3 regions of the Bacillus pretiosus genome follow, and region 1 is predicted to be linked to each of the others. Evidence: predicted binding sites of a transcription regulator. Region 1 holds the regulator's gene; each other region holds the start of a gene.
The links. The regulator Rex, encoded in region 1, represses fermentation and respiration genes when NADH is low (regulators of the CRP and FNR family bind a similar motif). The targets are predictions, from matches to a motif close to TTGTGAAATATTTCACAA.
Positions count from the first base shown of each region.

Region 2: the regulator Rex is predicted to act here: its motif matches at 2,120-2,137, upstream of hcp (hydroxylamine reductase).
Region 3: the regulator Rex is predicted to act here: its motif matches at 2,189-2,206, upstream of adhE (bifunctional acetaldehyde-CoA/alcohol dehydrogenase).

Region 1 is NZ_CM129593.1:254,808-262,765, forward strand. It holds gene rimI (ribosomal protein S18-alanine N-acetyltransferase) at 1-383, shown strand, start outside; gene tsaD (tRNA (adenosine(37)-N6)-threonylcarbamoyltransferase complex transferase subunit TsaD) at 383-1,399, shown strand; gene ACU8YW_RS01505 (ABC-F family ATP-binding cassette domain-containing protein) at 1,807-3,741, opposite strand; gene ACU8YW_RS01510 (redox-sensing transcriptional repressor Rex) at 3,929-4,558, shown strand; gene ACU8YW_RS01515 (YdiK family protein) at 4,588-4,779, opposite strand; gene ACU8YW_RS01520 (CPBP family intramembrane glutamic endopeptidase) at 4,776-5,525, opposite strand; gene groES (co-chaperone GroES) at 5,927-6,211, shown strand; gene groL (chaperonin GroEL) at 6,250-7,884, shown strand.
Region 2 is NZ_CM129593.1:3,286,786-3,294,743, reverse strand. It holds gene ACU8YW_RS16880 (glycoside hydrolase family 25 protein) at 1-549, shown strand, start outside; gene bla2 (BcII family subclass B1 metallo-beta-lactamase) at 686-1,456, shown strand; gene hcp (hydroxylamine reductase) at 2,202-3,488, shown strand; gene ACU8YW_RS16865 (PadR family transcriptional regulator) at 3,911-4,231, shown strand; gene ACU8YW_RS16860 (DUF1048 domain-containing protein) at 4,307-4,648, shown strand; gene ACU8YW_RS16855 (ABC transporter ATP-binding protein) at 4,804-5,565, shown strand; gene ACU8YW_RS16850 (ABC transporter permease) at 5,566-6,315, shown strand; gene ACU8YW_RS16845 (helix-turn-helix transcriptional regulator) at 6,465-7,427, opposite strand; gene ACU8YW_RS16840 (GyrI-like domain-containing protein) at 7,537-7,958, shown strand, end outside.
Region 3 is NZ_CM129593.1:4,232,106-4,240,063, forward strand. It holds gene adhE (bifunctional acetaldehyde-CoA/alcohol dehydrogenase) at 1-2,078, opposite strand, end outside; gene ACU8YW_RS21815 (bifunctional cystathionine gamma-lyase/homocysteine desulfhydrase) at 2,338-3,471, opposite strand; gene ACU8YW_RS21820 (O-acetylserine dependent cystathionine beta-synthase) at 3,475-4,398, opposite strand; gene mtnN (5'-methylthioadenosine/S-adenosylhomocysteine nucleosidase) at 4,481-5,176, opposite strand; gene ACU8YW_RS21830 (class I SAM-dependent DNA methyltransferase) at 5,191-5,829, opposite strand; gene ACU8YW_RS21835 (YrzA family protein) at 5,966-6,181, shown strand; gene ACU8YW_RS21840 (YrrS family protein) at 6,216-6,863, opposite strand; gene ACU8YW_RS21845 (peptidoglycan D,D-transpeptidase FtsI family protein) at 6,980-7,958, opposite strand, start outside.

The DNA of each region.
Region 1 (7,958 bases):
AAGCGTCTTTTTCAACTCCTTGGACTGCAGATGCCTTTCACCGTGAGTTAACGACGAATGAACATGCACATTATGTTGTGCTAGAAAAAGATGGTCGTGTAATTGGGTATTGTGGATTGTGGATAATTATTGATGAATCACATATAACAAATGTAGCTATTTTACCAGAATACAGAGGTCAAAAGCTAGGGGATGCTTTATTGAAAGAAGTTATTTCCGAAGCGAAAGATTTAGGGGTAAAAACGATGACGCTTGAAGTACGTGTATCAAATGAAGTAGCAAAACAGTTATACAGAAAATACGGATTTCAAAATGGTGGAATTCGTAAACGATACTATGCAGACAATCAGGAAGATGGTCTCGTAATGTGGGTGAATATATAATGGAAAAAAATACGATTATACTTGGTATTGAAACAAGTTGTGATGAAACAGCAGTAGCAGTTGTTAAAAATGGAACGGAAATTATTGCGAATGTCGTTGCATCACAAATTGAAAGTCATAAACGTTTTGGCGGAGTTGTACCAGAGATTGCATCCCGTCATCATGTAGAAGAAATTACAGTTGTGTTAGAAGAAGCTTTAAAAGAAGCAAATATCACATTTGATGATATTGATGCAATTGCTGTAACAGAAGGACCTGGGTTAGTAGGAGCGCTTTTAATAGGGGTAAATGCAGCGAAAGCAGTGGCTTTTGCACATGATATTCCTCTAGTGGGTGTTCATCATATAGCTGGGCACATTTATGCGAACCGTTTAGTAAAAGAAGTTCAATTCCCACTACTATCACTTGTTGTATCTGGTGGACATACGGAGCTTGTTTATATGAAAGAACATGGTTCATTCGAAGTGATTGGTGAAACAAGAGATGATGCAGCTGGAGAGGCATATGATAAAGTAGCTCGAACATTATCCATGCCATATCCAGGTGGTCCTCACATTGATCGCCTTGCACATGAAGGGGAACCGACAATCGATTTGCCTCGTGCATGGCTAGAACCTGATTCGTATGATTTCAGTTTCAGTGGATTGAAATCAGCAGTTATCAACACTGTGCATAACGCGAAACAACGCGGGATAGAAATTGCACCGGAAGATTTAGCAGCAAGTTTCCAAGCGAGTGTAATAGATGTGCTTGTAACGAAAGCATCTCGTGCAGCAGAAGCGTATAACGTAAAGCAACTGCTTCTTGCTGGTGGAGTAGCTGCGAATAAAGGACTTCGCGCACGTTTGGAAGCGGAATTTGCGACAAAAGAAAATATCGAGCTAATTATTCCTCCACTATCTTTATGTACCGATAATGCAGCGATGATTGCAGCCGCAGGTACAATTGCATATGAACAAGGAAAACGTGCTACATTAGCTCTAAATGCAAATCCAGGATTAGATATTGAAGAATAGTTATGCACAAAATTAACCACAGCTTGTGGATAAAACCCATATTATCTGTTGATAATGTGGGTTTTATTGTGTATATAAAATGTTGATAACTTTTTTGGAAGTTGTGGATAATGTGGAAAAGTTATTTTGGGGTTTATTTTATAAAGGTGGATATGTGTATAAACCTGTGGATAAAGCAGAAGAAGTCTGACCTTTGAATGTATTCTTTTTTGGGAAATAAATCGCAAGAAGATATCTCTAAAAAACATTTTGAAATGTCCCCTTATTATAGGGGCGAGCCAACATTGTCAAACTTTGTCGGTAAATCGGTATGTCGTGTCGAATCGTTTATACCCCAGCTAGAAGATAAAAAGGATGTCGCATAGTCAAAAATCCCGACTTATGAGACATCCTTCTTATTCATACTCTTATAAATGTAATTCTTCCCATTCTGCCATACAAGCATCAAGTTGCTCTTGTAGTGTTTGCTTTTTCGTTGTAATTTCACTAGCCTTTTCATAATCTGCGTATATTTCTGGTAAGCAAAGTTGATCTTCTAACGTAGCAATTTCTTCTTCAAATTCTACAATATTTTGTTCTAGTTCCTCAATTTTTCGAGTGCGTTGACGTTCTAATTGTTTACGCTCTTTTTCTTCGAGATAATTTAATTTTTCTTGCGCTACAGTTTTTTGAACAGGTGCTTGGTTTTCTTGCTGTTCTTGTTGTTCAAATGCTGCACGTTCAATCATTTCATTTTTCTTCTCCACATAGTAATCGTAATCGCCTAAATACTCTTGTGCACCTTCTGTTGACAACTCAACAACGGTCGTCGTTACACGATTAATAAAGTAGCGGTCATGTGAAACAAATAGAAGGGTGCCTGGATAATCAATTAAAGCATTCTCCAAAATTTCTTTACTATTTAAATCAAGATGGTTCGTAGGTTCATCGAGAATTAATAAATTTGATTTTTGCATCATAAGTTTTGCAAGAGCTAATCGAGCTTTTTGTCCACCACTAAGAGAAGATACTGGTTTTAGTACATCATCCCCTGTGAATAAGAAGTTACCTAATATCGTGCGAATTTCTTTTTCGGGCTGCAATGGATATTCATCCCATAACTCATTTAAAACTCGCTTAGAAGATGTTAAGTTTGCTTGTTCTTGATCATAATAACCAACAGATACATTGGATCCGAAAGAAACATCACCATTTAATAGTGGTAACTTATTCACAAGTGATTTTAATAATGTGGATTTTCCAATTCCGTTTGGACCAACTAAAGCAACGCTATCCCCGCGAGTTAAGCGCATAGTTACATGTTCAATAATCGGATCATCATCATAGCCGATAGTTGCATCCTTTACTTGTAAAACATCATTTCCACTTTGTTTTTCGATATCGAAGTAGAAGGATGCTGACTTAGAATCACCTAATGGTCTAGTCAATAATTCCATTCTATCTAATTGTTTACGACGGCTTTGAGCACGTTTTGTCGTAGATGCGCGCGCTATATTTTTTTGAACGAAATCCTCAAGCTTAGCGATTTCATCTTGTTGTTTTTCATAACGTTTCATGTCTTGCTCGTATAATGCTGATTTTAAGTCTAAATATTTACTGTAGTTACCAACAAATCGTCTGCTTTCTTTATTCGAAATTTCATATACTTGTGTAACGAGTTTATCTAAGAAATAACGGTCATGGGAAACGATTAGTATTGCGCCAGGATAGCCTTGTAAATATTGTTCAAGCCATGTTAATGTTTCGATGTCTAAATGGTTTGTAGGCTCGTCCAAAATAAGTAGGTCTGGTTTCGTTAATAATAATTTACCGAGAGCTAATCGTGTTTTTTGTCCACCGCTTAATGTAGAAATCGTCGTCTGGTGCGTTTCAACTGGGAAGCCAAGACCACTTAAAATCGAGCGAATATCTGCTTCATATTGATATCCACCTTGATCTTTATAATCTAATTGCAATTGGTCATAATCAGCTAATAATCTTTCATATGTAGCCTCGTTTGAAAAGTTTTCTTCTTTTCCCATCTCTTGCTCTAGCCTTCGAAGTTTTGTCTCCATTTGCTGCAAGTGTGTAAAGACGGTTAACATTTCATCCCAAATTGTTAAAGACGTTTCTAACCCGGTATTTTGAGCTAAATATCCGATTGAGACATCTTTTGGTTTTATAATTTCGCCACCATCATGAGATAGCTCACCAGCTATTATTTTTAATAGTGTAGATTTTCCGGCCCCATTTCGTCCGACTAATGCGATACGATCTTTCGTTTGAACTTCCAATTTTATGTTTGCAAGAATCGTTTCGGCACCGTATAATTTCGTAAGCGCGTTTACTTGTAATAAAATCAATGTTTTCACCTCAAATAATTTCTTAACTTTGCCATGTTTATATTTCTCAATCATACTAAAAATAGTGTATAGTTTAAAATAAAGAGAGAATACTTCTTCTCTTTATTATACAGGGAAATTCATGAGTGCTAAACTTCTGTATTTGATTCAAGTATATGAATAAAGGTAGGAAGAGAGGAGAGGTTATATGGAGCAGCAAAAAATTCCACAGGCCACTGCCAAACGATTGCCTCTATACTATCGATTTATCCAAAACTTATCTCTTTCTGGTAAGCAACGTGTTTCATCAGCCGAATTGAGTGAAGCGGTAAAAGTTGATTCCGCAACGATTCGAAGAGATTTTTCATATTTTGGAGCGTTAGGGAAAAAAGGTTATGGATATAACGTAAATTATTTATTATCATTTTTCCGTGAAACACTCGACCAAGATGATATAACACGTGTAGCACTTATTGGAGTAGGTAATTTAGGGACCGCTTTCTTACATTATAATTTCACGAAAAACAATAATACAAAAATTGAAATGGCGTTTGATGTTAGTGAAGAGAAAGTCGGGACAGAAATCGGGGGCATTCCTGTATATCATTTAGATGAATTAGAAGAACGTTTATCAACTGATATACAAGTGGCAATATTAACAGTACCCGCTACAGTGGCACAATCTGTAGCAGATAGATTGGCAGAAACGAACGTGCATGGTATTTTAAATTTCACACCAGCGCGCTTAAATGTGTCAGATAATATAAGAATTCACCATATTGATTTAGCGGTAGAGTTACAAACACTTGTTTACTTTTTAAAGAATTATCCACAATAAAACGCAGAGGAAGCGACCTCTGCGTTTTATTATTGTTTTTTCTTTGTGAATTTAACTAAGATAAGGCGAAGTGCCAAATTAAAATCAATTGTTGCCATAACTGCAAATAGTATTGTCCACATATTCCAGATTGTATCTGTTACGTTCGTAATGGCGAAGCGTGTAAAGATACATCCTAGAAGGAAGTACAATGCAGCCATGAACAATGGTGAGTTCCTCATACTAAAAATCCTCCGATAAAGCCTTGCATTTTTTCAGCTTCTTTAATCATTTCTTGAATTTGTTCATTGCTCATTAAAACTTGAGCAACTGCAACTAATGTATTCATTGCAACATGAGCTGCGATAGGGACGATAATACGCTTCGTTTTTACATATAAAAAGGCGAATACGAGTCCCATAGAAGTGTATACCAATAAGTGAGTGAAATCAAAATGAATTGCTGCGAATACAAGAGAACTAATGATAGCAGCAATAAAGAAGTTAAACTTCTTATAAAGTGTACCAAATAAAATTTTTCTAAATACGATTTCTTCCAAAATAGGTCCTATTATAGAGATAACGATAAGGAACCAAGGTGTCGTTTTTGCGATATCCATAAGTCTTGCTGTATTTTCTGATCCAGGTTTAATTCCTAATACACGCATTTCTATCATACCGGCAATACTTTGTGAGAAAAATGCTAGGAAGAACCCGATAAAAATCCAACCAATCGTAGCTGGAACAGTAGAGCGCATTGTATCTAAACGTCTGTCACGAATATCTGTTCTAAGTAACCAAAGTACGATACATAATGCAATAAAGAAGCTAATGATTGCCCAGTGGCCAGTTATGAGTTGAAATTTCTCTTCTCTAGTAAATCCCCTGTTATCATAAAGTCCAGTTTTCAGCAGAAGTGGTAATCCAGCAATGGATGATAACTGCATTAAAATGTATGTAACGATAACCCACCAATATTGTTTTTTCAAATGGTTTAACCATCCTTTCTAACTCTAGTGTATGAGATAAGGTAGGATAACATGTAAGTATGCTACCTACGATATAAACCTCGCTTAAATTATGTTTTTTTCGTAAATCCTTATTTGAAATTATAATAGAAGACAGGAGAAAGTTGTGTGTATAGCGAAAACAACTTAGGGTGTCCTTTCATATTGTAACATACGAGTAGGGGAAACAACGATTCATATAGTAAAGGTAGAAGAAGAGGGACTCTATATAGAAAAGTGTATAGCTTAATTTGCGAAAAAATTATGATTTTTTTACTTGCAAAAGAAATTGAGATTATTTATTATTATAAGTGTGTTAGCACTCGGGTGACTTGAGTGCTAATAAATAAAATTTACATAACAAAATGAGGAGGTTATTGTTCATGCTAAAGCCATTAGGTGATCGCGTTGTAATTGAGCTTGTTCAAGCAGAAGAAAAAACAGCAAGTGGTATTGTATTACCAGACACTGCAAAAGAAAAACCACAAGAGGGTAAAGTTATTGCAGTAGGTACTGGTCGAGTGCTTGAAAATGGTGAGCGTGTTGCTCTAGAGGTAGCTGCAGGTGATCTTATCATCTTCTCAAAATATGCAGGTACTGAAGTAAAATATGAAGGTACTGACTACTTGATTTTACGTGAAAGTGACATTTTAGCAGTTATCGGTTAATTATATAAATCTTAAAAAATTCAAGGGGGTCAATTATTATGGCAAAAGATATTAAATTTAGTGAAGAAGCACGTCGTTCGATGCTTCGCGGTGTCGACACTCTTGCAAACGCAGTAAAAGTAACGCTTGGACCAAAAGGTCGTAACGTTGTACTTGAGAAAAAATTTGGTTCACCACTTATTACAAATGATGGTGTAACAATCGCAAAAGAAATCGAATTAGAAGATGCATTCGAAAACATGGGTGCAAAATTAGTAGCAGAAGTTGCTAGCAAAACAAATGATGTAGCTGGTGACGGAACAACAACTGCAACTGTATTAGCACAAGCTATGATTCGTGAAGGTCTTAAAAACGTAACAGCTGGTGCGAACCCAATGGGTCTTCGTAAAGGTATCGAAAAAGCTGTTACTGCTGCAATTGCAGAATTAAAAGAGATTTCTAAACCAATCGAAGGCAAATCTTCTATCGCACAAGTAGCTGCTATTTCTGCAGCTGACGAAGAAGTAGGTCAATTAATCGCTGAAGCAATGGAGCGCGTTGGTAACGACGGCGTTATTACTTTAGAAGAATCTAAAGGATTTACAACAGAATTAGACGTAGTAGAAGGTATGCAATTTGATCGTGGATATGCATCTCCTTACATGATTACTGATTCTGACAAAATGGAAGCAGTTCTTGATAACCCATACATCTTAATTACTGATAAGAAGATTTCTAACATCCAAGAAATCTTACCAGTATTAGAGCAAGTGGTACAACAAGGTAAACCACTTCTTATCATCGCTGAAGATGTAGAAGGCGAAGCTTTAGCTACATTAGTAGTGAACAAACTTCGTGGTACATTCAATGTAGTAGCTGTTAAAGCTCCTGGATTTGGTGACCGTCGTAAAGCAATGCTAGAAGATATCGCAATCTTAACTGGTGGCGAAGTAATCACTGAAGAATTAGGTCGTGACTTAAAATCTGCTACAATTGAATCTTTAGGACGTGCTGGTAAAGTTGTTGTAACGAAAGAAAACACAACTGTAGTTGAAGGTATCGGAAATTCACAACAAATCGAAGCTCGCATCGGTCAAATCCGCGCGCAATTAGAAGAAACTACTTCTGAATTCGATCGTGAAAAATTACAAGAGCGTCTTGCAAAACTTGCAGGTGGCGTAGCAGTAATTAAAGTAGGTGCAGCAACTGAAACTGAGTTAAAAGAGCGCAAACTTCGCATTGAAGATGCACTTAACTCAACTCGTGCAGCAGTAGAAGAAGGTATCGTTGCAGGTGGTGGTACTTCACTTATGAACGTATACACGAAAGTAGCTTCTATCGTAGCTGAAGGCGACGAAGCAACAGGTATCAACATCGTACTTCGCGCACTAGAAGAGCCAGTTCGTCAAATCGCAATCAACGCTGGTCTAGAAGGATCTGTAGTTGTAGAGCGTCTAAAAGGCGAAAAAGTAGGCGTTGGTTTCAACGCAGCTACTGGCGAGTGGGTTAACATGCTTGAAACTGGTATCGTAGATCCAGCTAAAGTAACTCGTTCTGCACTTCAAAACGCAGCATCTGTTGCAGCTATGTTCTTAACGACTGAAGCTGTAGTTGCTGACAAGCCAGAACCAAATGCACCAGCAATGCCTGACATGGGCGGCATGGGCATGGGCGGTATGGGCGGAATGATGTAATTCCGTTTGCTCGAAAAACATCCATTTCTATATAGAAATGGATGTTTTTTTATGTTTTTTAGAAAAGGAAATTA
Region 2 (7,958 bases), 2.2 Mb from region 1:
AAGTTTGCGTTTATAAAGGCTACTGAAGGAAGCTCGTTTGTAGATAAGTACTTTTCGGAAAATTGGACGAATGCGAATAAGACAGGTATGCGCGTCGGAGCGTATCATTTTTTTAGTTTTGATAGTAAGGGTGAAACACAAGCAGAGCAATATATACGAACTGTTCCAAAGTATAAACAAGCATTGCCACCCGTAATTGATGTTGAGTTTTATGCTAACAAAAAAGATAATCCCCCTAAGCGTGAAGATGTTGTGAAAGAGTTGTCGGTCATGATAAAAATGCTAGAAAAACATTACGGTAAGAAAGTAATATTGTATGCAACTCAAGAGGCATATGATTTGTATATAAAGAATGCGTATCCTCAATGTGATATATGGATTCGTAGTGTCTTTACAAAACCGAGTTTATCTGACGAGAGAAAATGGACGTTTTGGCAATACACGAACCGTGGGAGATTAAATGGTTATAATGGAAAAGAGAAGTATATTGATTTGAATGTATTTTATGGTAACGAGGAAGAGTTTGAGAATTATGGAATAAAAGGTTAAGTTTTAAAGCGTACAAAATTTTGTACGCTTTTTTGTTACTTACATAAAAATATACAAGTAAAGATGGAACAAACATTTAAGATGAATTGTCTATTATAGGTAATAACTATTCCATTTGAAAGAAAGGGTGGAGAAAATGAAAAATACATTATTAAAAGTAGGGGTATGTGTTAGTTTATTAGGAACAATGCAATTTGTTAGTACAATTTTTTCTGTGAAAGCGGAACAAAAGCTAGAGCAAAAAGTAATAAAAAATGAGACAGGAACTATTTCAATTTCTCAGTTAAATAAAAATGTATGGGTTCATACGGAGTTAGGTTACTTTAACGGAGAAGCAGTTCCTTCGAACGGGCTAGTTCTTACTACTTCTAAAGGGCTAGTACTTGTCGATTCTTCTTGGGATGATAAGTTAACGAAGGAATTAATAGAGATGGTAGAAAAGAAATTTAAGAAGCGAGTAACGGATGTCATCATTACACATGCGCACGCTGATCGAATTGGCGGAATAAAAACGTTGAAAGAAAGAGGCATTAAGGCGCATAGTACAGCACTAACTGCAGAACTAGCAAAGAAAAGTGGATATGAAGAACCGCTTGGAGACTTACAATCCATTACAAATTTGAGTTTTGGAAATATGAAAGTAGAAACATTTTACCCAGGGAAAGGACATACAGAAGATAATATCGTCGTATGGTTACCGCAATACAACATTTTAGCTGGAGGCTGTTTAGTGAAATCTGCGGAAGCTAAAGATTTAGGGAACGTTGCTGATGCCTATGTAAATGAATGGTCCGCATCGATTGAGAATGTGCTGAAGCGATATGGAAACATCAATTCAGTAGTGCCTGGTCATGGGGAAGTAGGGGACAAAGGATTGCTTTTACATACATTGGATTTGTTGAAATAAGAAACTGTGGGAATATAAAAGCGAGGAGAAACAATTTTCTCCTCGCTTTCTTCTAGCTATATTTAAATGCGAAGCCATCAATTATGCCTGCATACGTTACTGAGATTTTAATTCCAAGTATACAAATACCAGTACCGTCATAATTGCTATAACAACATAAGTAATATCGAGCATTATAAGTGTTTTTAAAGTTTCAGTCATCCTAATTCACCCCTGGTATGAAAATATAACATAATCTCTTATCAATCAGATTAGAGATTATAGAGATAACAATGTATATGAAATTTATTAAGTAGTGTCTATATAAATATATCATATAAATAATGTAAGTAATGTTAAGGTAGTGTAAATGTATTGTAAATAAAGTGATTTTTCATAAAATATTTAATCAAAAAATTGATAGTTCTTCAAAATGAAAAGAAGCTATTCTTTCTGTTGCATAATAAAAAGAAAGAATAGCGTTTTTGTATGTCTATTTCTGTTTGCTTAAGAGATTTATAGTACGAAATTGTTCTTTCGTACTATGAACTAGAAAGTTAAATATGTGATTCAGCAATAGTCTAGCTATTTGAAAACTTGAACAACAGGGGTATGTAATGTTTTTTTTGTGTCAATAAAAATATTATGTAAACAATATAAGTTGTCACAAATTTATACATATTATTGTGATTGATATCACATCTCTTTTCCTCAATGGGTATTATGCTTAGGTTGTAAGGAATGATTGGGAGAGGGTGGGATGATCATGTTTTGTTATCAATGTGAACAAACGCCAACAGGTGGATGTAAAGTGATGGGTGTTTGCGGTAAAAATGAAACAATTGCAAGTTTACAAGATACGATTGTGTTTGGGCTAAAAGGAATTGCAGCTTATCGTACGCATGCTGCTCAGCTAGGGTATACTGATGCATTTGTAGATGCTACGACGCAAGAAGCACTGTATATGACATTAACAAATTCCAACTTTAATGAACAAGAACATATTGATATGGCTATGAAAGTAGGAAAATCGGCTTTACGAGTAATGGAGTTATTAGATGAGGCGCATACGAATCACTTTGGTGTTCCAGAGCCTGTTCAAATTACGCAAAACCATGTAGAAGGTAAGGCAATTGTAGTTACTGGACATAACTTATTTGCGTTAGAAGAATTATTAAAACAAACAGAAGGAAAAGAAATTAATATTTATACGCATTCTGAAATGTTACCAGCACACGGTTATCCGCAGCTGAAAAAATATAAACATTTAAAAGGAAACATCGGTAAGGCATGGTATGATCAACGACGTCTTTTTGAAAAATTTACAGGTGCTATATTAGCGACAACGAACTGTGTTATGCCAATTAAAGGGTCGTACTCTGATCGATTCTTTTCATATGATATTGCAGGTTTAGAAGGTGTACAAAAAATTGAAAATGATGATTTTGCACCATTGATTCAAAAAGCGCTAGAACTTCCAGAAGTACATATGGAGTCGGATGAACAGTTAGTAACAGGGTTCCATCATAATACAGTATTATCATTAGCTCCTGAAATTATTGAGGCAGTAAAAGAAGGAAAGATTAAGCGTTTCTTTGTCATCGCAGGTTGTGATGCACCAGGAAAAGGCGGAGAATATTATCGTGAATTAGCAACGTCACTTCCGCCAGAAACAGTTATTTTAACGACTTCGTGCGGGAAATTCCGCTTTAATGATGTGGATTACGGTGTTGTACCTGGTACAGAGATTCCGCGTTATATTGACTTAGGACAATGTAATAATTCAATTTCTACTGTAAAAATAGCAGCCGCTTTAGCAGATGCTTTCCAATGCGAAGTGAACGAATTGCCAGTTAGTATTGTCCTATCATGGTTTGAACAAAAAGCGGTTGCCATTTTACTTGGGCTATTTAGTCTTGGTATTCAAGATATTCGTATAGGTCCAAAGGCGCCTGAATTTATTTCACCTGGCGTACTTGATGTATTAAAAGAAACATTCGGTTTAAAACTGATTACAACTGCAGCAGAAGATATGGAAATGATTTTATCGTAACAAAAGGATGATCTGTCTTATTAAGAAGAAGAGCTAGCCAATAATGCCTCAAAACAAAAATGTAGAATTTTTGTTTTGGGGTATTTTCTTTTCTTGGCGGGATAGGTAATAGTTGATTTTAGAAAAATATAAAAATCGAGTTGACATTTACAACTACTCAGTCATACAATGTAGTTGTAATAGGTGATACAGAGTAGTGTTATTTCTCGAAATATTTTTAGTAAACAATAGGTAATAGCGAATTTTAGAAAAGTTTTGAAAATCAGTTGACATTCATAACTACTTAGTCATACAATGTAGTTGTAATAAGTAATACTGAATAGTATGGTTTTACTCAAAAGCTATTCAGTAAAAATTCGCCTTAGTACTCTGTGATACTGAATATAAGTCAGACAGAATAGGGGGTAAAGGAGGATCATAACATGGAAAATTTAACTGAAATGCTGAAAGGTTCACTGGAAGGGTGTGTGCTGGAAATCATTAGTCGCCGTGAAACGTATGGCTATGAGATTACCCGCCACCTGAATGATCTTGGGTTTACTGAAGTTGTGGAAGGGACAGTTTATACTATCCTCGTACGATTAGAAAAGAAAAAGCTTGTGAATATTGAAAAGAAACCATCAGATATGGGACCGCCTCGTAAGTTTTATTCATTAAATGAGGATGGTCGTCAGGAGCTTGAATTGTTTTGGAAAAAATGGGATTTTGTATCTTCAAAAATTAACGTCTTGAAGTCAAACTAGCCTCATAATATAAAATGTTCCGGCTCATATTTGGAGAGTTTCTTGTTCTGCTTTATAAAAAAGGAGGAAAATAAGATGTTGGAAATGTTTAAAAAATTAATTGGTGATAAAAAAGAGTACAAAATGATGATGGCACGTGTTGGAGCACTACCGGAAGATTATCAGTTTGTGTTTAAGAAAATTCAAAACTACATGTGGAATTTTTCGGCCGGCAACGGGATGGATATGCTGCACATACAGTATGAATTAATCGATTTGTTTGAAGCTGGTGCAGCGGAAGGGAGACAAGTGCTTGACATTACTGGGGAGGACGTGGCATCCTTTGCTGACGAACTAGTGGCAAACGCTAAAACGTATGTCTCCAAGTATCGTGAAGATTTGAATGAAAGCATCATGAAGAAATTGAGAAAAAAATAAATGCAATTAGTAATACCGACTGATTAGCTGGTTACCAACGTGAACTGCCGCCATCGCTATTCAGTTATATTTTTAAACTGGTACTAAGTAATACAGATTATCAGTGATACTAAATAGAGGGTGTATGTAATCTAATTTTATAAGGGGGAAAAAGTATGAGCAATGCAGCGATTTCTATAAAAGGGTTAAAAAAATCTTTTAAAGATAAAGAAGTCTTAAAGGGAGTGGATTTTGAGGTGCAGCGTGGTGAAATTTTCGCGCTGCTAGGCTCAAATGGAGCTGGAAAGACGACAACGGTCAATATTCTTTCGACGTTAATGAAACAAGATGATGGTGAAGTGAGTATTTGCGGTTTTGACGTCCAGCGACAACCAGATCATGTTCGTCAAAGCATCAGTTTGACAGGACAGTTCGCAGCTTTAGACGGCATGCTTACTGGAAGGGAAAACTTGATAATGATCGCTAAGTTACGTGGTGTTTCCAATCCGGCACAAGTTGCTGATAATCTACTTGCAAGATTTAGCCTGACTGATGCGGCCAACCAGAGGGCAGACCAGTATTCAGGCGGGATGAAGCGCCGACTTGATATCGCGATGAGTTTGATTGGGGCGCCAGCAGTTATTTTTCTAGACGAACCAACGACTGGACTTGATCCGGAAGCACGGATCGAAGTGTGGGATACAGTCAAGGAACTTGCCGGCAGCGGCACAACGATTTTGCTCACGACTCAGTACTTGGAGGAAGCAGAACAACTGGCGGACCGTATCGCTATTTTGCATGGCGGAAAAATTATTACGACAGGTACTCTTACTGAACTGAAAGAGATGTTCCCGCCAGCAAAAGTAGAGTATATCGAGAAGCAGCCGACGTTGGAAGAAATTTTCCTTGCGATTATCGGTAAAAAGGAGGAGATGTAAATGAAAAGCAAAACAGGGGTATTACTAGGGCGCTTAATGCGTAATATTATGCGTAGTCCGGATACAATTATTACAGTAACGATTACACCGATTATGATGATGCTATTATTTGTTTACGTATTTGGCGGGGCTATAAAGACAGGAACGGATAACTACGTTAATTATTTATTGCCGGGAATTTTGTTAATGGCTATCGCATCCGGTGTAGCGTATACTTCTGTACGATTATTTACGGATGTAAAGAGTGGGCTGATGGCACGTTTCATTACGATGCCTATTAAGCGCTCATCAATATTGTGGGCTCACGTTTTAACTTCTCTTGTTGCTAATGTACTTACTATCGTGGTGGTTATTCTTGTTGCGCTCTTAATGGGATTCCGTTCCAGTGCTAATATGTTAGAATGGCTTGCAGTAGCTGGGGTTCTAGGAACGTTTACGCTAGCGCTAACATGGCTAGCTATCATTCCAGGACTGAAAGCGAAGTCAATGGAAGGGGCGACAGCGTACTCGTATCCACTAATTTTCCTTCCATTTATTAGTTCAGCTTTTGTACCTACCGAAACGATGCCAAAAATTGTCCGTGCATTTGCAGAGAATCAGCCTGTAACTTCAATCGTGAATGCGATTCGTGCCCTTTTATATGAAGGAACTGTTGGCAACGATATTTGGATTGCACTCGCTTGGTGCGTAGGTATCATGATCATCTCTTACTTTTTCGCAAGTAAAACATTTAAACGTCAGTTAGGGTAAGTGAATTTAGTCATCCGAAATTATATATATTTTTGAAAAAGCACGGAAGGTTTTCTGTGCTTTTATTATTTATTGTGCTCTCATGGTAAAAAATATAGGAAACTGGTAACGAATAAACCTCAATATTTTGAGGTTTAACCGATCACTGCTTATGGAGAATATAAACATAACCGCTCTTGTAAATCGTTTAATATTTCTTCAGGCATTTCCTTGATTGTAATATCTTTCCCTAGGAAAAGTAGCCAATTTGTTATCTCTGTCACTTCATCGGAATTGTTAACATCGATAAATGTTTTTAAAATGGCTGTAGATTGGTAAGGGTTTGTATAAGAAATTGAAATTTTTAAAGGATGGTATTTTTTGTACTGGGCAATCGCTTTTGGACCAAGTTCAAGTACAAGGTTAATTTCTTCGTCCTTCTTATTGAGTTTTTCTAAAATCTGTTTCGTATTTAACCTCTTTTTCGTCGTGTACGGTTCGATATTGACGAGGTCATCGACAGGAAACAGCAGTTTCTTTTCTTCTTTTAAGTCAAACCCTTCAATGATCCAACGGCTTTTTTCTTGATAAAGGTGTAATAGATAAATTGGGTAAGACTTGATTTCCTCTTCTTCTTTGACGGTAATCAATAAATGTCTATCCAAAAGAAGGATTTGGATGAGTTTTTCTAACATAGGGTGGGGGAGGTCAGAAAGCTCAAGTAGATCGGGATTATAAGGGTTAGTCCCTTCAAAAAGCAAGAGTTGATTTAAAAGAACGAGGTCATCTTGCTGGGTTTCTGAGATGAGTCCTAGTAGTTTTTCAGCTAAAGACTGGCGACTTTTTAGATAGGGAAGTTGTTGATTGCTTGTAGCCATAAAGGCAATAAAAAGAGCTTTGACTTCATTATCAGTAAAGCGAACAACGGGCAGGATAGAATTATGCATGACAAAATATCCACCAGTTCTCCCAACTTCAGCGACAAGTGGCATGCCCATAGCTTCAATTTCTCTAATGTCTCTAATAGCTGTCGATCGTGATACGTTAAATTCTCGTATGATTTCAGTAATTGTAAAGTGGGAGCGATTGTTGATATACCGCATAATTGTATTAATCCGTTCAACTTTTTTCATTGGAATCTCCTAAACAGTATCATTTTTTGACATGATTTAAAGATATTATAAACGTATCAGATGAAAAGTTAAATCGTTTGATTCATTTTAAAAAAGGAAGGTTTTGAATATGAAAAATTATACTATAGAAGAAAAAGATAGCTTTATTGTGTTAGGTATTGGAACTGAAATTAAGAGTGACTATACAGACTTTGCTGGAATCAATAAAGAAAAGGAAGACTTTTGGTCGGCTGTTAAAGAAGATGGAAGGTTGGATACTTTAAAAGCTTTAGCTACAAACGAATATATTTTTTCTGTGAGCGAAGCGGTGAATAACAAGATGATGTATTATGCTGGTGTCATGACAGAAGCACAAATAGAAGAAGAATCTAGAGTGATCCAGTTTCCGAAGGGAGAATACTTAGTAGTGGAAGGGGAAGACAAAACGGCTGAAGAGCTAAGTAATAAACTGACTGGCATCGCCTTCGGTCAAGCTTTACCAGAAGCAACAGATTTTGCTTATGTTGGTGGACCGAATACAACGGTTGAGAT
Region 3 (7,958 bases), 1.3 Mb from region 1:
GGTAAATATTTAAATACGAGATCAATGGCCTTTAATGCTAATCCATCTGTATAGTCATTTGCTAGAACAGACACATACGCCTCGATTGCATGCGTTAATACGTCCATACCAGTGTCTGCTGTTACATGTGGTGGTACTGTCATTACAAACTGTGGATCAACAATTGCTACATCTGGTGTTAATTCATAATCCGCGAGCGGATACTTTATATTATTTTTCTTATCTGTAATAACCGCAAATGGTGTTACTTCTGATCCTGTTCCTGATGTTGTTGGAATGGCAACAAACTGCGCCTTACTTCCTAATTCCGGATATTTACATGTACGTTTTCTTATATCTAAAAACTTCTGTTTAATTCCATAGAATGTTGTTTCTGGTTGCTCATAGAAAAGCCACATCCCTTTCGCTGCATCCATAGCTGAACCACCACCAAGTGCGATAATTACATCTGGCTTAAAACTTCTCATCATTTCCGCACCTTTAAACACAGTTTCATCTGATGGATCTGGCTCGACCTCAAAGAAAACTTCGACTTTTACATCATTTGCATGTTTACGTAAATAATGCGTAACCGTATCTACATATCCGTGCTCAACCATTCCTGGATCCGTTACAATAAATGCACGTGAAATGTTAGGCATATTTGCTAAATATGCTGTCGCATGTTTTTCAAAATAAATTTTTGGTGGTAATTTGAACCACTGCATATTCTTTTTTCTATTTGCCAACCTTTTTATATTTAATAAATGCGTCGCTGTTACGTTTTGAGAAACTGAGTTTTTCCCATACGAGCCGCAACCGAGCGTAAGTGATGGAATAAATCCATTATATATATCACCGATTCCACCTTGTGATGAAGGAGCGTTTACAATAAGACGGCAAGCTTTCATACGTAATCCAAATTGTTTTTGTACTTCTTTATTTGTAGAATGAATGACTGCTGAATGTCCTAAACCACCAAGGTCTAACATGTCTTCGCAATATGTAAGTCCCTCTTCTAGTGAATTTGCTTTTACACAAGCTAATACTGGACTCAGTTTCTCACGAGATAGTGGATATGCTCCTCCGATACCTTGTATTTCAGCTACAAGCATTTTTGTATTTTCAGGCACAGTAATTCCAACTAATGCGGCAATGTACTGTGCTGATTTCCCTACAATATCACTATTTACTGCACATGTATTTTCATTAATAACAAGCTTTTCTAATTTTCTTCTCTCTTCTTCTGTTACAAAGTAACAATTGTTTGCAATCATTTCTTTTTTCACATCATCATAAATTTCCTTGTCTACAATGATTGCTTGTTCTGATGCACAAATCATACCGTTATCAAATGTTTTTGATAAAATTAAATCATTAACAGCTCGTTTTATATGCGCTGATTTCTCTATATAGCATGGTACATTACCAGGACCTACACCTAGCGCTGGTTTTCCAGTAGAATAAGCTGATTTCACCATACCTGCTCCTCCAGTTGCCAAAACAAGCGCAACACCTTCATGGTTCATTAATTGTTTCGTTGCTTCGACAGAAGGTCTTTCAATCCACTGAATACAATGTTTTGGTGCCCCGGCCTTCACCGCTGCATCATATACTGTTTTCGCCGCTGCAATGGAACAGTTTTGTGCTGAAGGATGAAATGCGAAAATAATTGGATTTCTCGTTTTCATCGCGATTAATGCTTTAAACATTGTTGTCGACGTTGGATTCGTTACTGGCGTTACCCCAGCTACTACACCGACAGGTTCCGCAATTTCTATTATTTCTTCATGAGGATCTTCGTGAATAATCCCTACTGTTTTATCTTTTTTTATGCTATGCCAAATATATTCAGTAGCAAAAATATTTTTAATACATTTATCTTCATATACACCACGACCTGTTTCTTCAACAGCCAACTTCGCAAGCGGCATATGTTGATCAACACCTGCTAATGCCATTTCATGAACAATGTTGTCAATTTGCTCTTGTGTAAAACTTTCTAATGCTTGTAAAGCCTTTCGACCGTTATTCACTAACGTATCAATCATCTCTTTTACTTCCTGCATTTCATTTACAACTTTCTCTTTGACTACCATGTAAATTCCTCCTATTCTGCTATCATGGACTAAATAAGACCCTATAGGTCATAATGAGTCCCGATTAGCGCAAAAAAAATAGAGTTGCTTTCCTACATGAACCTCATTGTTTGTGAAATATTTCACAAGTTTGTTCGTGAGTAACACTTCATGAACTTAATATACATGAAATGATTTCATTTGTGTATGTCTATTTTGTGAAGTTTTTCACAAAAAGATGTAATAAAAATGCACTGCCTATATGAGCAGTGCATTTTTACTATGCTAACGCTTGTGCTAGATCTTCAATTAAATCTTCACCGTCTTCAATACCGACAGAAATACGAATTAATGTATCTGTAATTCCTAGCTCTTTACGACGATCTGCTGGGATTGATGCATGTGTCATTTGAGATGGGATAGAAATTAAACTTTCTACTGCCCCTAAACTTTCAGCAAGTGTAAAGTATTGTAAGTTCTCTAGTACTTTATTTAATGTTTCTTCACTATCTACATCAAATGAGATAATAGCACCAAATCCATTTGCTTGTTCTGTCGCTAGTTCATGGTTTTGATGTGATGCAAGACCTGGGTAATATACTTTATTTACTTTTGGATGGTTATTTAAAAACTCAGCAATTGCACGTGAATTCGTTTCATGCTCTTCCATTCGAATTCCTAATGTTTTTAAACCACGAAGTAGTAAGAAGCTATCTTGTGGGCCAAGAATGCCTCCTGTTGAGTTTTGTACAAAGTGAAGGTCTTCTGCTAATTGCGGGCTATTTACAACTACTAGGCCTGCAACTACGTCACTATGACCTCCTAAATATTTCGTTGCACTATGAAGTACAATGTCTGCTCCTAAAGTAATCGGCGACTGCCAATATGGCGTCATGAATGTGTTATCGATAATTGTTAATAAATCTTTCTCTTTAGCAAGAGTAGATATTTTCTTAATATCAGTAATTTTCAGTAATGGGTTCGTTGGTGTTTCCACATAAATCGCTTTCGTATTTGGACGAATCGCTTCTACAACTTCCTCTAGGTTTGTTGTATCTACAAATGTATGCTCAATGCCGAAGCGATTTAATACTTTCGTGATAACGCGGTACGTTCCACCATACACATCATCTGTTAAAATAACGTGGTCACCTTTTGAGAACAACATAATTGTAGCTGTAATAGCAGCCATTCCTGAACCAAATGCAAAACCAGCATGACCGTTTTCTAATACTGCAATCATTTCTTCTAAAGCTGCACGTGTTGGGTTGCCTGTACGTGAATATTCATATCCTTGATGCTTACCAACTGCTTCTTGTTTGTACGTACTTGTTTGATAAATCGGTACATTTACAGATCCAGTTGAAGGTTCTCCTATGCGAATACCATGAATTAACTTTGTCTTTGCTCTCATTTTTTATTCCCATCCTTTGTATATGTCTTTACTTAAATAACGCTCACTACTATCAGGAAAAATCGTTACAATATTTGTACCTGGCGCCGCTTTCTCTGCTTCAAGTAAACTTGCATGAAATGCTGCTCCGGAAGAGCTCCCAACGAGCAGTCCTTCTTTTTGCGCTAATTCCTTCACTCGTAAAAATGCATTTCGATCAGAAATTGTATGAATTTCATCAAAATAAGATGTTTTCAAAAATGGCGGGATAAATTCAAGGCCAATCCCTTCTGTTTCATGCGAACCAGCTTTACCACCATTTAAAATAGATCCTTCTGGTTCGACAATAACCGTTTTTATATCTATATTTTTTTCTTTCAAATAAGATGCAGTTCCCATGAATGTACCACCAGTTCCTGCTCCTGCAACAAATGTGTTAATCTCTCCGTTCAGTGCATCCCACAGTTCAGGACCTAGTGTTTTGAAATAAGCACGCGGGTTTGCTTCATTCGCAAACTGACTTGGAGAGTATGAATTCGGTATTTCATTTACTAATTCTTTTGCTTTTGCAATTGCGCCGGTCATTCCTTGCTCAGTCGGTGTATGCACGACCATTGCGCCTAGTGCTTTCATTAATTCTTGTTTTTCAATACTAAATTTCTCTGGTACACAAACAATAACGCGTAAATCATGTTGTAACGCTGCAAGTGCCAGTCCAATACCAGTATTTCCAGCAGTTGGTTCAATAATTGTTCCACCCTGGGTAACAAGCCCTTTTTCTAGCGCATCTTCGATTAATTCTCTTCCTAAACGGTCCTTAACGCTTCCACCTGGGTTATAAAATTCAAGCTTTGCAAATAAACGGACCCCTTCTGGAAGTGAAAAACGAGTAATTTCTACAATTGGTGTATGACCAATCAACTCATGAACTCCACGATATACATTCATCGTGTTCTCCCCCTTATTTGCCAATAAAGAAAAGGCAACTGTATGTATTTTCTTTATATGAGACAGTTGCCTTTTTGTTACATTACTTTAACTCTTCTAGTACTTTTACGATAAAGTTTGTAGAATGAAGAGCTGCTTGATCTAAAAATTGATCAAATGAAACATTTGATTCTTTACCTGCAATATCAGAAAGCGCACGAATAATAACAAACGGAACTTCATATTGGTGGCATACTTGTGCAACAGCTGCTGCTTCCATTTCTACTGCATAAAGGTCTTCAAATTTATCACGAATTGCTGCAACGCGGTTCGGATCACTCATAAATGAATCACCTGTTGCAATCATACCTTTTACAACTTGAATATTTTCTTCTGCCTGCATACATTTCTCAGCTAATGTAACTAATGCTTCATCAGCCTTGAATCCAGGCGGCATTCCTGGTACTTGACCATACTCATAGTTAAATGCTGTTACATCTACGTCATGATGACGAACTTCTGTTGAAATAACTACATCTCCAACGTTTAGAGAATGATGGAAGCCACCAGCTGAACCAGTATTAATTACTTTTTCAGGCTTATATCTTTCTAATAAAATTGTCGTTGACATCGCTGCATTTACTTTACCAATACCAGACTTTAACAAGATTACTTCGTGTCCTGCTAATTGTCCTTTCGTAAATTCACAACCCGCAACCGTTTCTGTTTCTGCTTGTTCTAATTTGTCACGTAAAATACGTACTTCTTCTTCCATTGCTCCAATTACAGCAATTCTCAATCTAATCCCTCTTTCTATTGCTTAGTTGCCTCCATTACCCAAACGAAATGATTTGATCTCGTAAACGTTACATGGAAGCCATTGTTTTCAAAAATAGACTGCATGACTGGAATACGTGTATAGTATTCCGTTTGCAAATCGTTTGCTAACTGATGGAAACCTCTTTGTTTTGCTGTTTCAACAGTTTTATCATATGCATCTTGATCTGCAAATATCGTATCAGCAAACACTATTTTACCACCTTTGTTTAGCAATTGACTATACTTCGCAATCGCTACATTTTTTTCATCATCTGTTAAATGATGAAATGCGTAGGTGCTTACTATGGTATCAATTGAATTTGGGACTTCAAACGAAAGAAAATCACCTTCTGTAATGGACAATTCTTTTGGCAATTTCTCTTTTGCAATCATGCGCATTTCACGTGACGGTTCTATACCGTAAACTGTGCGTCCAGCAAACAATAATTTATTTGTTAAATTGCCAGTACCAACACCAAATTCTAATACATTACCAAATGACTTGTTAACTACATCCTCTAGAATGTCCTCATAATGGGCGAAAACTTCTTTATATTGTATATCTTCGCCTTGTACAAATGAGTCGTACGTATGAGCCCACTCATCAAATAAACCATTAAATTCTGTACCCATAAAAATCCCCCTTTTTCTTATCGGTTTTATCAGTATAATATGCCCTCTTTCTAAAAATGTCAATTGAAATGTACATGGTATTTCCTTCTTTTCTTTGTTACACTATAGTTGATTAAACAGGAGAGGGGCCGTCTTCATGTCATTTACCTTTGAAATGTTAGAAGATAAAGTAGAATTTTTTGAAGCGGGAGACTTAGCTTCTTTAGAACGAAAAATTAGTGAACAAATTGATAATAATAAAGCACTTATGCTTGAAGTTCATCACATCTCACATCAAATGGTTATGGATCCTGAAAGCAAAAGACCGTATTATAGCGCGGTTGTTCATTTTAAATTAAAAAAATTGCGTTAACAAAAAAGAGAAGCTCCTAAGGAGCCTCTCTTTTTTAGTTTAGAGTTTGAACAAGTACTGGTTTCCAGCCCTCATTCTCTACCCAATCAATATTTACATAATATTTTTTACCTGATTGTTTATCTTGTACGTTACCGTAAGCTTTATTTTTACCGTTATTTCCGATTCGATGAATAACTAATTGCTCTACTGGAACGTCAATTGCAGCTGAAATTGCTTGGTTCATCTCATTCCAATCTGCTGTACCTTTTTTAAACGTCATCGCAGGTGTTGCACCTTGCTCTGTACCTACTGGCTTCCAAGAAGACTTCGTATAAGCGTCAGTTGCCTTTGGCTGTGTTTTTTCAGCTGGTACTTTCTCGTTAGCTTTCGCTTCTTCTTCAGCTTTTTTCTGTTCTTCTTCAGCCTTTTGCTTCTCTTCTTCCTTATTCTTAGCCTCTGCCTTATCTTGCTCGTTCTTCTTCGTCTCTTCTTTGCCTTTAGCTTTCTCAGACTTATTCTCTTTTGTTGTTTGCTGAGCTACTTTTTTATCACTAGAAGACGCTTGTTCTTTTCTTTCAGGAACAAACAATTGATATGATACAATAGCTACTAATATTAATACAATTGCAATTGCAATATTTAAAACACCGTTTTGACGACGTTTTTGTTGTTTCTGTTGGAATCTAGATCCTCCTGCCATTCTTCAAACCTCCATGCAGTTTTTCATACTTGCTATTGTAACATTAAATCTAGAAAGGTTGAACATTTACAATAATATTTTCACGAAATGAAAACATTTCACTATGAATTGCAAGATTACTTTTCATTCTCTAATCGATAGATTGATTCTACGATAGCTTTGAAAATAGGTGTAACTTTATTTACATTGCTATTCGTTTCTATATCCACGACAACTAAAGCATATCTTGGATTTTCATATGGAAAATAACCCGCAAACCAACGATTCACTTTCATCCCTTTTCCTGTTTGCGCTGTCCCAGATTTTCCGGCAACACTTAGTGGTAATGACCTGAATGCTGCTCCTGTTCCTTTCTCCGTTGTTACAACACCCCTTAATAACTCTTGTAATGTTTTCACCGTTTCATAGGAAAGCTGTTTTCCACCTAATGTATGGTCTTCAAATGTATAGAAGTCCGTTCCATTTTTATACATTATTTTTTCCACAGCTTTCACTTCCATCTTTTCTCCACCTCTAGCAATCGTCGCCATCATATTTGCAATCGCTAGAGGTGACATACGTACATCTTTTTGTCCAATTGCTGTTTGCGCTACCGCCTTTTTACTATTCTTATTTCCTTCACTACCCCAAATCGTAACCCTCTTCTCCTCTGGCATTTGCTCAAAATGAGTTGTATGAAATACAGAACCTTTCCATCCAACCTTACTAGCGGCTCCTAACGCTGCTACGTAAGTTTCTAACACCATCTTATCCTTTTGTATTAGCTCATTACCTAACTCTGAAAATGTCCTGTTACAGCTTCTAGCAAAGCTCTCTTTAAAACTAAGTGTACCCATCATAACTTGTGGGTGGTCTTCACCATATAAATCTTGATTACAATTAAATGTACGATTAAACACATTTTCATTTTGATCAATCACTGCCGCTGCAACTATTGTTTTAAAAACAGAACCGGGAAAATGTGGTGTCAACATTTGATTTTCAAGTGTAGTTGTATATAAACGCTCATCCTTCACCTGCACAGATGGTTTACTGACCATCGCTAAAATTTCATTTGTCTTTACATCAAGTAATACTAATCCCCCCTTCTTTATT